DNA from 2 places in the Streptomyces sp. CWNU-52B genome. Region 1 is predicted to be linked to the other one. Evidence: riboswitches for the same ligand, from Rfam matches in the RefSeq annotation. Region 1 holds a riboswitch; the other holds the start of a gene.
The links. A riboswitch is a leader RNA that binds a small molecule or an ion and turns the genes downstream of it on or off. The one in region 1 is predicted to bind glycine.

Region 1 (7,316 bases):
ACGGAACGGAGTCGCCTCCGCCGCTCACGGCCCGATACCGCTTCCGATACCGACCGGTGCTCCGACCGGCGCCGACCGGAGGGTACCGGCCGAAGCTTCCCGGCTGACGCCGACCGACCGACGCCTTCCGACCGACGCCTTCCGGCTGACGCCGTCCGATGTCTTCGGCCGGAGCCGTGACCGACGTCTCCGGCCGACACCCTCCGGCCGGGCGTCCGCCGGAGAGCGTCGGCCGGTGTCCACCGGCCGGAGTCGGGTGACCGATCCCGGCCGGCCGACTCCGGCCGACCGGCGTCGTCCAGCTGACGTTTTCCGGCCGGCGCCCGGTCGAAGGGTGTCGGTCGGTGGTCGTCGGCCGGGGCGGCTGACGGATTCCGGCCGAGTGGTGTCTTCCGGTTGATGCCTGACGACCGATCTCGATCGACCCGTGCATTCTGGCCGACCGTCCAACCGTCCGCCCGCCCGACGGCCGCCGGCCGGCGTCGGGCGGCCCAGGCGTCCGGCCCGAGCCCGGTCCGCCGGAGCGGCGTCCGGGGCTCGTGGGCCAGCGTCAGGCCGGGCGCCGGTAGAACGGGAGGGCCACGACCTCGTACGGCTCGTGGCTGCCCCGGATGTCCACGCCCACACCGGAGGTGCCCGGCGCGGCGTGCGCGGCGTCGACGTACGCCATCGCGATCGGCTTGCCGAGCGTCGGCGAGGGCGCGCCGGAGGTGACCTCGCCGACGACCGCGCCGTCGGCCACGACGGGGTACCCCGCGCGCGGCACCCGGCGGCCCTCGGCGACCAGGCCGACCAGCACGCGCGGCGGCTGCGACTCGGCGCGGGCGGCGGCCGCGGACAGCGCCTCGCGGCCCACGAAGTCGCCCTCCTTCTCGAACTTCACGACCCGGCCGAGCCCCGCGTCGAACGGCGTGAGCGCGGTGCTCAGCTCATGCCCGTACAGCGGCATGCCCGCCTCCAGGCGCAGCGTGTCCCGGCAGGAGAGCCCGCAGGGGATGAGCCCGGCCGCGGCCCCCGCGTCGGTCAGCGCCTGCCACAGCTTCTCCGCGTCGGCCGGGGCCACGAACAGCTCGAAGCCGTCCTCGCCGGTGTAGCCGGTGCGCGCGATCAGGGCCGGGACACCGGCGACCGTGCCGGGCAGGCCCGCGTAGTACTTCAGGCCGGCCAGGTCGGCGTCGGTGAGGGACTGCAGGATGCCGGAAGACTCCGGGCCCTGCACGGCGAGCAGCGCGTACGCGTCCCGGTCGTCGCGCACCTCGGCGTCGAAGCCCTCGGCGCGCTCCACGAGGGCGTCCAGGACCACCTGGGCGTTGGAGGCGTTCGCCACGATCAGGTACTCGGTGTCGGCGAGCCGGTAGACGATCAGGTCGTCGAGGATGCCGCCGTCGGCCCGGCAGATCATGGTGTAGCGGGCGCGGCCGGTCTTCACCCCGCCGATGTTGCCGACCAGCGCGTGGTCGAGGAGCGCGGCGGCCTGCGGCCCGCTCACGGTGATCTCGCCCATGTGGGAGAGGTCGAAGAGACCGGCGCGGCCGCGCACGGCGAGGTGTTCGTCGCGCTCGGACCCGTACCGCAGGGGCATGTCCCAGCCGGCGAAGTCGGTCATCGTCGCGCCCAGCGAACGGTGCAGGGCATCGAGCGCGGTGCGGCGCGGTTCAACGGTGGCGTTGCTGCTCACGGTAGGGCTCCCAAGGCATGACGGCGAGGTCGTTCCTCCCCATCTGTCATCGGAACCTGAGAGGTTCGCCGTGACCACGGCCGGTTACGGCGGACGTGGTGGTCACTGACTTGCACCTTGGGTGGAGCCGGCGCCCTGACTGCCAGGGGACGGCCCGCTTTTCAGATGTGCCTCGCCCGCGCGGTAACGGGGCCTGAGAGATTCAAGGGAGGGACTTGCTCCTTCGGCGCCCGGGTACTCGTACTCGTACACCTACGTGTACATGTCCCCGGAACTCTCCCGCGCGGATTCAAGCGGCCGGTATGCAGTTGGCGGGCACATCATTGCACGCTCCGGCCTCACCGGGGGGCCGCGTGGTGTCCGCACGGTGTCCGGACAGGGGGCAGGGGTGTGGCAGGGGCGTCGACGGTGATCTGTGACGGGGCTGTGGCAGGACAAGAACAGAAACAGGGGGACCAGCGCATTACCTTCTCTTTACACTCGACGGGGGATGGGTCTGCCGACCCCAAGGGGAGGACGATCAGGGTGAACAGGACCACGGCGTACGCGACCACCACGGGCATCGCGCTGCCGAAGCAGCCACCCGCCCCGGCCAGGGAGACGTGCGGTCCGCTTCCGGTGCCCGTCGTCCGCGATCTGCGGTCGCGCGCGGGGCACAGTCCGCACGGTCTGCGCTTCGGACCGGCCGACGTGGTGGTCGTCACGGGCCTGCCGGGCAGCGGGAAGTCGACCCTGATGCGCCGTGCGGTGACCGGCCGGCGCGTCGACTCCCAGGACACCCGCGACCGCTGGGACGGCCGCCTCGCCCGCTTCCTGCCGTACGCGGTCTACCGGCCCCTGGTCCGCGCCGCGCACTACGCGGGCCTGCGCCGGGCCCTGCGCTCCGGTGAGGGCGTCGTCGTGCACGACTGCGGTACGCAGGCCTGGGTGCGCAGTTGGCTCGCCCGGGACGCGCGGCGCCGCGGCGGCACCCTGCATCTGCTGCTGCTCGACGTCGACCCGGGCACGGCCCTGGACGGCCAGCGCGAGCGCGGCCGGGGGGTCTCGCGGTACGCGTTCGCGCGGCACCGCGGCGCGGTGGCCCGGCTGCTGAGGTCCGTGGAGAAGGGCGACCTCCCGGAGGGCTGCGGTTCCGCGGTGCTCGTCGACCGGGCTGCCGCGGACGTCCTGCGGCGCATCGACTTCGGCGGCTGAGCCGGGCCCGGTGCGGTGGACAGGTGCGGCGGACGGGGACGCGGGCGCGTAGCCTCGTCAACCGCACACGGCGGTTCGAGCAGGCGGTAGAGATGGACTTCCCAGCACAGGACATTCCGGCGCAGGACTTCGCGGCGCGGGACTTTCCGGCACAGGCGTACCCCCACCCGCACGCCGGCTGGCCCGGCAACGAGTTGGAGGAGGTGCTCGCCGCCTCCCTGGGGCTCCCGCCGTCGGCCTCGACGGGCGCCCGGATCGTGGAGAGCGTGGCGCGCGGCTTCCTCTGGGTGCCGCTGCCCGAGGGGGGCGGCCCGCACAGCGGTCCGCTGGACCTGCCCACGATCGAGCTGGGCGGCCAGGCGTACGTGCCGGTCTTCACCTCCGAGCAGCAGTTCCGCCAGGTCGTCGGCGACCACATGGCGTACACCGTGGCGCCCGCCGTCGAGTTCGCGCGCGGTCTGCCGCCCCAGATGGGCATCGCGCTGAACCCGGACGGCACCGTCGGGATGCCGCTGCCCCCGCCCGCCGTCGCCGAGCTGTGCCGGGCCGGCCGGACCGAGCTGGACGGGCCCGCGAGCGGCGGCCGGGTCCGGCTCTTCCAGCCCGACTGGCAGGCGGACCCGCTGGACTTCCTGGCCGCGGCCTCGGAGGAGTTCGCCGCGACCGGCCTGGTGCTGAGCGCCCGGCGCTGTCTGGCGAGCATCGAGGGCGGTGACTCGGTGATGTTCGTCGGGATCGAGGTGACCCACTGGGACGAGGGCGTGCGCGCGCCGCTGCTGGACGCCCTGGGCCGGGCGCTGGGCCGGGCCCCGGCGGCCCACCCGGTGAGCCTCGTCTTCCTCGACGTGGCCCAGGACCCGGTGACGGACTGGCTCCGGTCCCAGGTCCGCCCCTTCTACACGCGCGCCCACTGAATCCCGGGCCGGCCGCTCGCCGCCGCCCCGCCGGAACCCGCCCTGCGGGACCGCGTCCCGCTGGAACGCGTCCGGAAGGGGCGCGGGGAACGGCGCGCCCAGCCGTGCACAACCCGCAGACGACCCGTCACGCAGCGTCCCGACCACCCAACACGGAACCAAGCGGAGCGCAACCGTGCTGTCGGGAACGCCGCTTAAGCTGGTTTCATGGCTCGGTCGGGGTGGTGCGATGTTCAAGCGAACGCACGCCCCGCCGAATGGGACCCGTATGACCCGTAAGTCAGGGATGTCGCGAAGGGGCGGTAGAAGGTGAGCGCGTCGGGCACGGCCGCGGCCGGGCAGGTCGAGCACATGCTGCGCCAAGTGACGCCCGGGCGTTACGACGCCTACGAGGCGCTGTTGCGCGCGCTGGCGGCTCCGTCGTCCGGCCAGGTCTGGATGCTGCTCTGGCACGGCCAGTCGGGGTCACCCGACGCCCAGTACGGGAACATGGAGGTCGACGGCTTCGGCTACGCCCCCTGTGTGACCTCGGCCCAGGAGCTCTCGGCCAGCGGCTGGAACCGTTCGTACGAGGTGGTCGACGGGCTCGACGTCGCCCGCACCCTCTACCCCGACCACTACGGCGTGTGGCTGAATCCGCATGCGCCGGGCGGCGGGGTCGGCATCCCCTGGCTCGATCTGCGCCGTATCGCCACGGGCCTGGAGCGGCAGCCCGCGGGCCCGCTGCGGCTGTCCGAACCTGGCATCGAGATTCCGCAGTTCTACGCCCTGCTCACCCAGAACGCGCACCGGACCACCGCCGTCCGCTCGCTGCGCCGCGCCTGGGTGCAGCCCGCGCTCGGGGCGCCGTATCTCGCCATCGGGCTCGACGTGTACGACACCAGTCCGCCCGCGGTGGACTCGGTGCGCGCGATGATGCAGCAGTCCATCGGTGCGGTGCCGGACGGACTGCCGGTGTCGACCGTCGCGATGTCGGACGAGTACGACCCGGTGGCCCTGTGGCTGCGCGCCAACGCCCGGCCGTTCTACGACCGGGAGGCGCACGCGGCACCCGTCCAGGCGCCCGCGGCGGGCGGTTACGGGTTCCCCGGCGCGTACTGACCGACCGAGTACTGAGATGATCCGGGTGGACCGAGTCCACTCAGTGGCATCTCGGCCCTCACCTCTGCACCGTCGCCGGGGTGGAATGTCCCGATCTACGCGGGTAAATGGGCTGCGAGGCCCCTTTCGCCCCGAGCGTCCCGTGTCCGACCCCCGTTACCCGGCGTTCGGATAACGGAACCCTCCTGACAGCATCACGGTTACGCATCCATTCACTGTCAAGTCTGGCTACAGATCACCGAGGCGTTGAAGACTCCCCGTCCAGGGGGTTTGAAACCTCTGTGTGTACGACGGACTGATCACGCCGCTACAGCGGCAAGCGTGGGCCGGCTACCGCCGGTTGAGAGGGGTCCCTGCCACGATGACGGCACCATTGCACGAGCCGACGGCCGAAGCCGCACCGAGCGCGGCTGAGGAGGCGGCGCTCGTTGCCGGATCCGCCGAGGCGAAGGCGGTACAAGGGCGTTCCCTCGGCCGCATCGCCTGGGAGCGCCTGAAGCGGGACAAGCTGGCCCTCACGGGCGGCATCGTCGTCCTCGTGCTGATCGCGATCGCCCTGCTCGCTCCAGTGATCACGAACCTGGTCGGGCAGGACCCCGAGACGCATCACGAGGACCTGATCGACCCGCTCTTCTCGACTCCCACCGGGTCCCTCGGCGGCATCAGCGGGGACCACCTCCTCGGAGTCGAGCCCGTCAGCGGCCGCGACATCTTCGCCCGGATCGTCTACGGCGCCCGGATCTCCCTGCTGGTCGGCTTCCTGTCGGCGCTGGTCGCCGTGGTGCTCGGCACGATCCTGGGCGTACTCGCCGGCTTCTTCGGCGGCTGGGTCGACGCGGCCATCAGCCGGGTCATGGACGGCCTGCTGGCCTTCCCGCAGCTGCTCTTCATCATCGCGCTGGTCTCGGTCATGCCGAACGAGATGCTGGGCCTGACGGGCACCGGCGTACGCCTGCTCGTCATGATCCTGGTGATCGGATTCTTCGGCTGGCCCTACGTCGGCCGGGTGGTCCGCGGCCAGACGCTCTCGCTGCGCGAACGCGAGTACGTGGAGGCCGCACGCAGTCTCGGCGCCGGGCGGTTCTACATCCTGTTCAAGGAGCTGCTGCCCAACCTGGTCGCGCCGATCATCGTCTACACGACGATGATGATCCCGACCAACATCCTGACCGAGGCGGCGCTGAGCTTCCTGGGCGTGGGCGTCAAGCCGCCCACCGCCTCCTGGGGGCAGATGCTCTCCTCCGCGATCGACTACTACGACTCGGATCCCATGTACATGGTGATCCCCGGTGTGGCGATCTTCATCACCGTGCTCTCCTTCAACCTCTTCGGCGACGGCGTACGCGATGCGCTCGACCCGAAGGGTTCCCGCTGAACTGCCGTACCCCCAGGGCCCGTCATCTGTCGGCGGGCCGCTACATATCGGAGGATCCGAGTGACTACCCAACGCACCACAGGGCGGCGTAAGCAGGCCGTGGCCGCCGCAGCCGTGGCTGCTGCACTGCTGTCCACGGCGGCGTGCGGCGGCGGCAACGACGACGACGGCGGCGGTTCGAAGAGCGGCGCGGCCGGCTTCGACGCGGCGAACAACAAGGTCGCCCAGGCGGACCTCGCCAAGAAGGGCGGCACGCTGAAGTTCGCGAGCGCCCAGGACGCCGACTCGTGGGACACCACGCGTGGCTACTACGGCTTCATGTGGAACTTCTCCCGCTACTACAGCCGTCAGCTGGTGACCAACTCGACGGAGCCCGGTGCCAAGGGCGCCGGAGTCACCCCGGACCTCGCCGACAGCACGGCGAAGATCTCGGACGACGGCAAGACCTACACGTACACCCTGCGTGACGGGTCCACCTGGGAGGATGGCAAGGCCATCACCTCCAAGGACGTCAAGTACGGCATCGAGCGCGTGTGGGCGCAGGACGTGCTGTCCGGCGGTCCGATCTACCTCCAGCAGATCCTCGACCCCAAGAAGACGTACAAGGGTCCGTACAAGGACAAGTCCGCGGACAAGCTGGGTCTGAAGGCGATCGAGACGCCGGACGACAAGACGATCGTCTTCAAGCTTCCCGAGGCGAACTCGGACTTCGAGGAGATGCTCGCGCTGACCTCGGCGTCCCCGGTCCGCCAGGACAAGGACACCAAGTCCAAGTACGGCCTGAAGCCGTTCTCGTCCGGCCCGTACAAGTTCGAGTCGTACACGCCGAACAAGAACATGCTGCTGGTCCGCAACCCCGAGTGGAAGCAGTCCTCGGACCCGGTCCGCAAGGCGTACCCGGACAAGATCACGATCAACTTCTTCACCAACGCCAATGACCTGGACCAGCGTCTGATCAGCGGCGACTACGACCTGGACCTCGCCCAGACCGGTCTCTCCCCGCAGGGCCGCACCACCGCCCTGAAGCAGCACAAGGCGAACCTGGACAACCCGG
Region 2 (7,316 bases), on a different contig from region 1:
CTACCGTCGAGAAGGCAGGTCAAGGACGGAGGTCGGCGTGAGAAGCAGCGGCGACGGTACGGCTGGGGGTGCTCCCGGACACGGTCTGGGGGAGAGCGGCCCGTACCCGCTTCAGAGCAGCGCGGCCGATCACGTACAGCGGCCGAAGGCGGTGCCGGGGGACGGCGAGGTGGCGTCCGACGAGATCGGGTATCGCGGTCCCACGGCGTGTGCGGCCGCGGGGATCACCTATCGGCAGTTGGACTACTGGGCCCGGACCGGACTGGTCGAGCCGAGCGTGCGGCCCGCCCACGGGTCGGGGACGCAGCGGCTCTACAGCTTCCGTGACGTGGTCGTCCTGAAGATCGTCAAGCGGTTCCTCGACACGGGGGTCTCGCTGCAGAACATCCGCACCACGGTCCAGCACCTCACAGAGCGTGGATTCCGCGATCTGGAGCGGATGACGCTGATGAGCGACGGAGCCACCGTCTACGAGTGCTCCTCGCCCGACGAGGTCCACGCCCTGCTCCAGGGCGGCCAGGGCATCTTCGGCATCGCCGTGGGCGTGGTCTGGCGGGACGTGGAGAGAGCGCTCTCGCAGCTGCACGGGGAGCGGGTCGACACGGGCGAGACCCTGGTCCGACCCAACCCCGCGGACGAGCTGGCGAGGCGCCGCAACCGGGCCGTCTGAGCCTGGCGCACGCGGCGCCGCACCGGCCGTCCGAGCCGGCCGCCCTGGCATTGTCAGTGGCGTAGGGCAGCATCGGACCTGTGAGAACCGCGCCCACGATCCTGCATCTCGACATGGATGCCTTCTTCGCCTCGGCGGAGCAGGCGTCCAAGCCGAGCCTGCGCGGGAAAGCGGTCATCGTGGGCGGCCTGGGACCGCGGGGCGTGGTCTCCACCTGTTCGTACGAGGCACGGGTCTTCGGGGTGCATTCGGCGATGCCGATGGCCCAGGCCCGCCGCCTCGCGCCGAACGCGGCCTACCTCGTACCGCGCTTCGGGCTCTACCGGGAGATCAGCGAGCAGGTGATGGGGCTCCTGAGGGAGCTGTCGCCGCTGGTGGAGCCGCTGAGCCTGGACGAGGCGTTCGTGGACCTGGAGGCCGGGCGGACCGCCTGGGACGAGACGTCGGCGCGGCTGACCGCGGGGAAGTTGCGCGCGGACATCCGGGCCGTCACGGGGCTGACCGGATCCGTGGGGCTCGCGGCCTCCAAGATGCTCGCGAAGATCGCCTCCGAGCAGGCCAAGCCCGACGGGCTCGTACTGATAGAGCCGGGCACCGAGCGGGAGCTGCTGGCTCCCATGCCGGTGCGGATCCTGCCGGGTGTGGGGCCCGCCACGGGGGACCATCTGCGGCGGGGCGGGATCAGCACGGTCGGGGAGATCGCGGAGGCCGGCGAGGACGAGCTCGTACGGCTTCTGGGCAAGGCCCATGGAGTCGCGCTGTACGCCATGGCGCTGGCCCGCGACGAGCGGCCCGTGGTGGCCGAGCGGGACACCAAGTCGGTGTCCGTCGAGGACACGTACGACGTGGACATCCATGAGCGGGTGCGGGTGCGGATGGAGGTGCAGCGGCTGGCCGACCGGTGTGTCCAGCGGTTGCGGGGCGCGCATCTGTCGGGGCGGACCATCGTGCTGAAGGTGCGGCGGTACGACTTCTCCACGCTGACGCGTTCCGAGACGCTTCGGGGGCCCACGGACGACCCCGCGGTGGTGCGGGAGGCGGCTGCGCGGCTGCTGGAGTCCGTGGACACCACGGGGGGTGTGCGGCTGCTGGGGGTGGGGGTTTCGGGGCTGGCCGACTACACGCAGGAGGATCTCTTCGCGCAGGCGCGGGTTGGTGCGGCGGGGGAGGTGGAGTTGGAGCAGGCCGGTGCCGGTGCCGGTGTTGGTAGCGGCGTCGGTGCTGGTACCGGTGTCGGTGGGCAGGGGGTGGTTGAGGGCGTGGTGGCTGAGGAGCCGGTGGCGGAGCCCGTGGTGGAGCGGCAGTGGCGGGCGGGGCATGACGTTCGGCACAGCGAGTTCGGGCACGGGTGGGTGCAGGGGAGTGGGCTGGGGCGGGTGACTGTGCGGTTCGAGACGCCTGACTCGGGGCCGGGGCGGGTGAAGACGTTTCGGGTTGATGATCCTGCGTTGGAGGGGGCGGAGCCGTTGCCGTTGGTGTCGCCCGTGCGGGGGCCTGCGGCGCTTGGGGAGGAGTAGAGGGGTGGGGCTCGGTCTGGGTGGGGGTGTGGGGGCTGGGGTGTGGTTGTGCGTGCGGGTGCGTTGTGGCTGGTCGCGCAGTTCCCCGCGCCCCTAAAAGATTGCGCCGTTCCCCGCGCCCCTAAAGGCTTGCGCCGTTCCCCGCGCTCCTGAAGGACTGCGCCGTTGCCTGCGACCCCTGAAGGACTGCGCCGTTGCCTGCGACCCCTGAAGGACTGCGCCGTTGCCTGCGACCCCTGAAGGATTGAGCCGTTTCCCGCGGCCCCAGAGGACTGTGCCGTCCCCGCGGCCCTGCGGGATTGCGTCGTTCGCCGTCCTCCCGATGCGGCTGTGGCGGGGGCTGTCTTCCTGGTCAGGGAGGGTTTTCCTGGCCTGCCAGGTGGCCGAAGTCTCGGTCTGGGAACGGTGGGGGGCGGGAGGTGTCCAGGCCGTAGTGGTGGTAGAGCTGGAGTTCCTGTTCGGGGGAGAGGTGGCGGCCCACGCCGAAGTCCGGGGCGTCCTTGATCAGGGACCGTTCGAACGGGATGCGCAGCGATCCGCCGACCAGTTCGCTGGGGTCCAGGGGGACGAAGGCGTCCCGGCTGAACAGGCCGGTGCGGATGGCCGCCCACTCCGGTACGCCGGTCGCGTCGTCGAGATAGACCTCGTCGACGGTGCCGATCCTCGTGCCGTTGCGATCGAACGCCTTGCGGCCTATCAGGTTGCGCGGATCGATGTCGGTCTGCACGGGCCCTCCAGCTGCTCGCAACTCATCCGTAAGCACTACGAAAGAGCACTTTGAGGAGGGCGGCCACTCGAGGGAACCCCGCTGGTAGGCTGGGCAACGGCTGCTGACCCCGTGCGGGAGAGTCCTCCAGGCTTCATCGGAGGCGCCGAAGGAGCAAATCCTCCCCGGAATCTCTCAGGCACACGTACCGCACGGACGAGGTCACTCTGGAAAGCAGAGCGGTGTTCGAGCTTTTTGACGGCTTCCGCTCTCACCGACGGTGAAAGCCGGAGCGCCTTCACGGCGAGCCGGTGAAGCTCTCAGGTCGAGATGACAGAGGGGGAGGCCGTTCGGGCACCCACATCGTGGTGCCCCTCGAAGGTCGTCAGACCAGGAGGCCTCCCGCAATGACCACCCAACGCACTCCGCTCTCCGAGCTCGAACAGGGAATCCCGTTCGAGCAGCGCCACATCGGGCCCGACTCCGAGGCCCGCGCCAAGATGCTCGCGCAGGTGGGGTACGGCTCGCTGGACGAGCTGACGGCCACCGCCGTGCCGGATGTGATCAAGAACGCCGAGGCGCTGGCACTGCCGGACGCGCGCACCGAGGCCGAGGTGCTGGCCGAACTGCGCTCCCTCGCGGACCGCAACCAGGTGCTGGACTCCATGATCGGGCTCGGCTACTACGGGACGTTCACCCCGCCCGTCATCCTGCGCAACGTGATGGAGAGCCCGGCCTGGTACACCGCGTACACGCCCTACCAGCCGGAGATCTCGCAGGGGCGGCTCGAGGCCCTGCTGAACTTCCAGACCATGGTGGCCGACCTGACCGGTCTGCCGACCTCCGGTGCCTCGCTGCTCGACGAGAGCACCGCGGCCGCCGAGGCGATGGCGCTGTCGCGGCGCATGGGGAAGAACAAGAAGGGCCTCTTCCTCATCGACGCGGACACCATGCCGCAGACCGTCGCCGTGATCCGGACCCGTGCCGAACCCACCGGTGTCGAGGTCGTCGTCGCCGACCTGAGCGACGGCGTCCCCGCCGAGCTCGCCGAGCGCGAGATCAACGGCGTCCTCCTCCAGTACCCCGGCGCCTCCGGTGCCGTACGGGACCTCGCGCCCGTCGTCGAGCAGGCGCACGAGCTGGGCGCGATCGTCACCGTCGCCGCCGATCTGCTCGCCCTGACGCTGCTCACCTCGCCCGGTGAGCTGGGCGCCGACATCGCCGTCGGTACGACCCAGCGCTTCGGCGTGCCGATGGGCTTCGGCGGACCGCACGCCGGATACATGGCCGTACGGGAGAAGTTCGCGCGCAGCCTGCCCGGACGGCTCGTCGGCGTCTCGGTCGACGCCGACGGCAACAAGGCGTACCGGCTCGCCCTGCAGACGCGTGAGCAGCACATCCGCCGGGAGAAGGCGACCAGCAACATCTGTACGGCCCAGGTGCTGCTCGCCGTGATGGCCGGGATGTACGCCGTCTACCACGGACCCCAGGGGCTCAGGTCCATCGCACGGCGCACCCATCGCTACGCCACGATCCTCGCCGCGGGGCTGCGGGCGGGCGGTGTCGAGGTCGTCCACGAGGCGTACTTCGACACCCTCACCGTGCGGGTGCCGGGCCGGGCCGCCGAGACGCTGGAGGCCGCCCGCCGGGGCGGGGTCAACCTCCACCTTGTGGACGCGGACCACCTGTCCCTCTCCTGCGACGAGACGACCACCCGGGCCCAGCTGGGCGCCGTCTGGTCGGCGTTCGGGGTCGACGGCGACGTGGCCGCGCTGGACACCACGGCGCAGGACACGCTGCCGGACCCGCTGCTGCGCACCGACGAGTACCTCACGCACCCGGTCTTCCACCAGTACCGCTCGGAGACCGCGATGCTGCGCTACCTGCGCCGCCTCGCGGACCGCGACTACGCGCTCGACCGGGGCATGATCCCGCTCGGCTCGTGCACCATGAAGCTCAACGCGACCACCGAGATGGAGCCGGTCACCTGGCCGGAGTTCGGACAGCTGCACCCCTTCGCGCCCGCGGAACAGGCGCAGGGCTACCTTACGCTCATCCGTGAGCTGGAGGAGCGGCTCGCCGAGGTCACGGGCTACGACAACGTCTCGCTCCAGCCCAACGCCGGCTCGCAGGGCGAGCTGGCCGGCCTGCTGGCCGTCCGCGGCTACCACCGGGCGAACGGCGACGAGCAGCGCACCGTCTGCCTCATCCCGTCCTCCGCGCACGGCACGAACGCGGCCAGCGCCGTGATGGCCGGCATGAAGGTCGTCGTCGTGAAGACCGCCGAGGACGGCGAGATCGACGTCGAGGACCTGCGTGCCAAGATCGAGCGGCACCGCGACGAACTGTCCGTACTGATGATCACGTACCCCTCGACGCACGGGGTGTTCGAGGAGCACGTCGCCGGCATCTGCGCGCAGGTGCACGAGGCGGGCGGCCAGGTCTACGTGGACGGCGCCAACCTCAACGCGCTCGTCGGGCTTGCCAAGCCCGGACATTTCGGCGGCGACGTCTCGCACCTCAACCTGCACAAGACGTTCTGCATCCCGCACGGCGGCGGTGGCCCCGGCGTCGGCCCGGTCGGCGTGCGCGCCCACCTGGCGCCCTACCTGCCCAACCACCCGCTGCAGCCCGCAGCGGGCCCCGAGACGGGCGTGGGGCCGGTCTCAGCGGCTCCCTGGGGCTCCGCGGGCATCCTGCCGATCTCCTGGGCGTACGTCCGTCTCATGGGCGGTGAGGGGCTCAAGCGGGCCACGCAGGTCGCCGTCCTCAGCGCCAACTACGTGGCCAAGCGTCTCGAACCGCACTACCCGGTCCTCTACACGGGTCCCGGCGGCCTGGTGGCGCACGAGTGCATCATCGATCTGCGGCCGCTGACCAAGGCGACCGGCGTGAGTGTCGACGACGTCGCCAAGCGGCTCATCGACTACGGGTTCCACGCGCCGACCATGTCGTTCCCGGTGGCAGGCACGCTGATGATCGAGCCCACCGAGAGCGAGGACCTCACCGAACTCGACCGGTTCTGCGAGGCGATGATCGCCATCCGCGCGGAGATCGAGAAGGTCGGCTCGGGCGCGTGGGCGGCGGACGACAACCCGCTGCGCAACGCCCCGCACACGGCGGCCGCGCTCGGCGGCGCGTGGGAGCACGCGTACAGCCGCGAGGAGGCCGTCTTCCCTGCGGGGGTCTCGGCGGCCGACAAGTACTGGCCGCCGGTGCGGCGCATCGACCAGGCGTACGGCGACCGGAACCTGGTCTGTTCCTGCCCGCCGCTGGACGCCTACGAGGATTAGGCGCCGCGAGGAGCGGACGCGTACGAGGAGTGGACGCCCACGGAGAGTAGTCGCTCCCGGACACGCGTCGGGGCCGGTTCGGGAGTGTTTCCCGGGCCGGCCCCTCTTGATCCTCTTGCCCCCCGGACGGCCTGCTCAGCCGCCCGCGACGCCCCGTCGTGCTCAGGCGGCGGTCATCACGTCCAGCGCCGGAGACCGGTGTGGATCGATGATCCGTCCGTCCGGCAGAAGCTCACCGGTGTCCTCGAAGAGCAGGACGCCGTTGCACAGCAGGCTCCATCCCTGCTCCGGGTGGTGCGCCACGAGGAGCGCTGCCTCCCGGTCGGCGGAGTCGGCTGTCGGGCACGGTGGCTGGTGCTGGCACATTGATGGGATCTTTCGCTTCGGTGTGAGGTCGGTGATCGATGTCGTGTGTGTCCTGCGGCTCGAACTGGTATTCATAGCCGCCCCCCGTTCCCCCGTTTGTCAGATGGTCCGGAACCCAGTGTTGCCCTACGGCCGCCGATCCGCAGGGATTTGGCGGCAGCGCTCCTCACAGGTTGATGACGCATCACCCGTGCGGACGGTTCAGCCCAACTGGGTTGTCCCTTCGGGTGGTTCGGAATGGCCGGATGGGACTAGTCCGTCCGGGCCGGGAGTGCGCTGAGTCCGCCCCGCGTCACTCCACGCGACGCCCTCCCCACACCCTCCCCAGCACCCCCGCGCAGAGATGTGCCCCGCGGCCGGGGTGGTGGCCGTGGGGCACGGAGAGCTGAGGGGTGCGCTCAGGCGGGTGAGCCGAGCAGCGGTGTGGACGCCGGTGTGGACGTCGGGCTGGGCGTCGGGGTGAGGCGGTGGGTCAGGACGGGCAGCAGTTCGGCCACGCGGTGCGGGCGGTGCGCGGCGATGCCCGGCGGCGCGGGCGCCAGCGGCACCAGCAGGTCGGTGGCGGCGAGGGAGCCCTCGGCGCCGTCCACGGTGACGTCCCCGTGCAGCCAGAGCGTGAGCATGTAGAGCTCGGGTACGGAGAGCAGACGTGGCTGGTACGACCCCGGCATCGTCTCCGCCTGGCGCAGGGCACGCTCGGTCGCGGTGACGTACGGGCCCTCGAAGAAGTGGGAGAAGGCCCAGCCGTCGGGGGTCAGCCTGGT

Region 2: another riboswitch for glycine. It lies ahead of gcvP (aminomethyl-transferring glycine dehydrogenase); the one in region 1 lies ahead of gcvT (glycine cleavage system aminomethyltransferase GcvT).

Annotation. Positions count from the first base shown of each region.
Region 1 is NZ_JBLFJV010000027.1:22,408-29,723, forward strand. Features, by position in the region: gene gcvT (glycine cleavage system aminomethyltransferase GcvT) at 551-1,678, opposite strand; glycine riboswitch at 1,850-1,970, opposite strand; gene ACLVWQ_RS24735 (AAA family ATPase) at 2,204-2,872, shown strand; gene ACLVWQ_RS24740 (enhanced serine sensitivity protein SseB) at 2,965-3,786, shown strand; gene ACLVWQ_RS24745 (enhanced serine sensitivity protein SseB C-terminal domain-containing protein) at 4,096-4,887, shown strand; gene ACLVWQ_RS24750 (ABC transporter permease) at 5,249-6,262, shown strand; gene ACLVWQ_RS24755 (ABC transporter substrate-binding protein) at 6,323-7,316, shown strand, end outside.
Region 2 is NZ_JBLFJV010000013.1:8,223-15,538, forward strand. Features, by position in the region: gene ACLVWQ_RS14990 (MerR family transcriptional regulator) at 38-670, shown strand; gene ACLVWQ_RS14995 (DNA polymerase IV) at 751-2,187, shown strand; gene ACLVWQ_RS15000 (PRC-barrel domain-containing protein) at 2,540-2,914, opposite strand; glycine riboswitch at 3,019-3,114, shown strand; gene gcvP (aminomethyl-transferring glycine dehydrogenase) at 3,301-6,186, shown strand; gene ACLVWQ_RS15010 (DUF5999 family protein) at 6,349-6,552, opposite strand; gene ACLVWQ_RS15015 (hypothetical protein) at 6,951-7,316, opposite strand, start outside.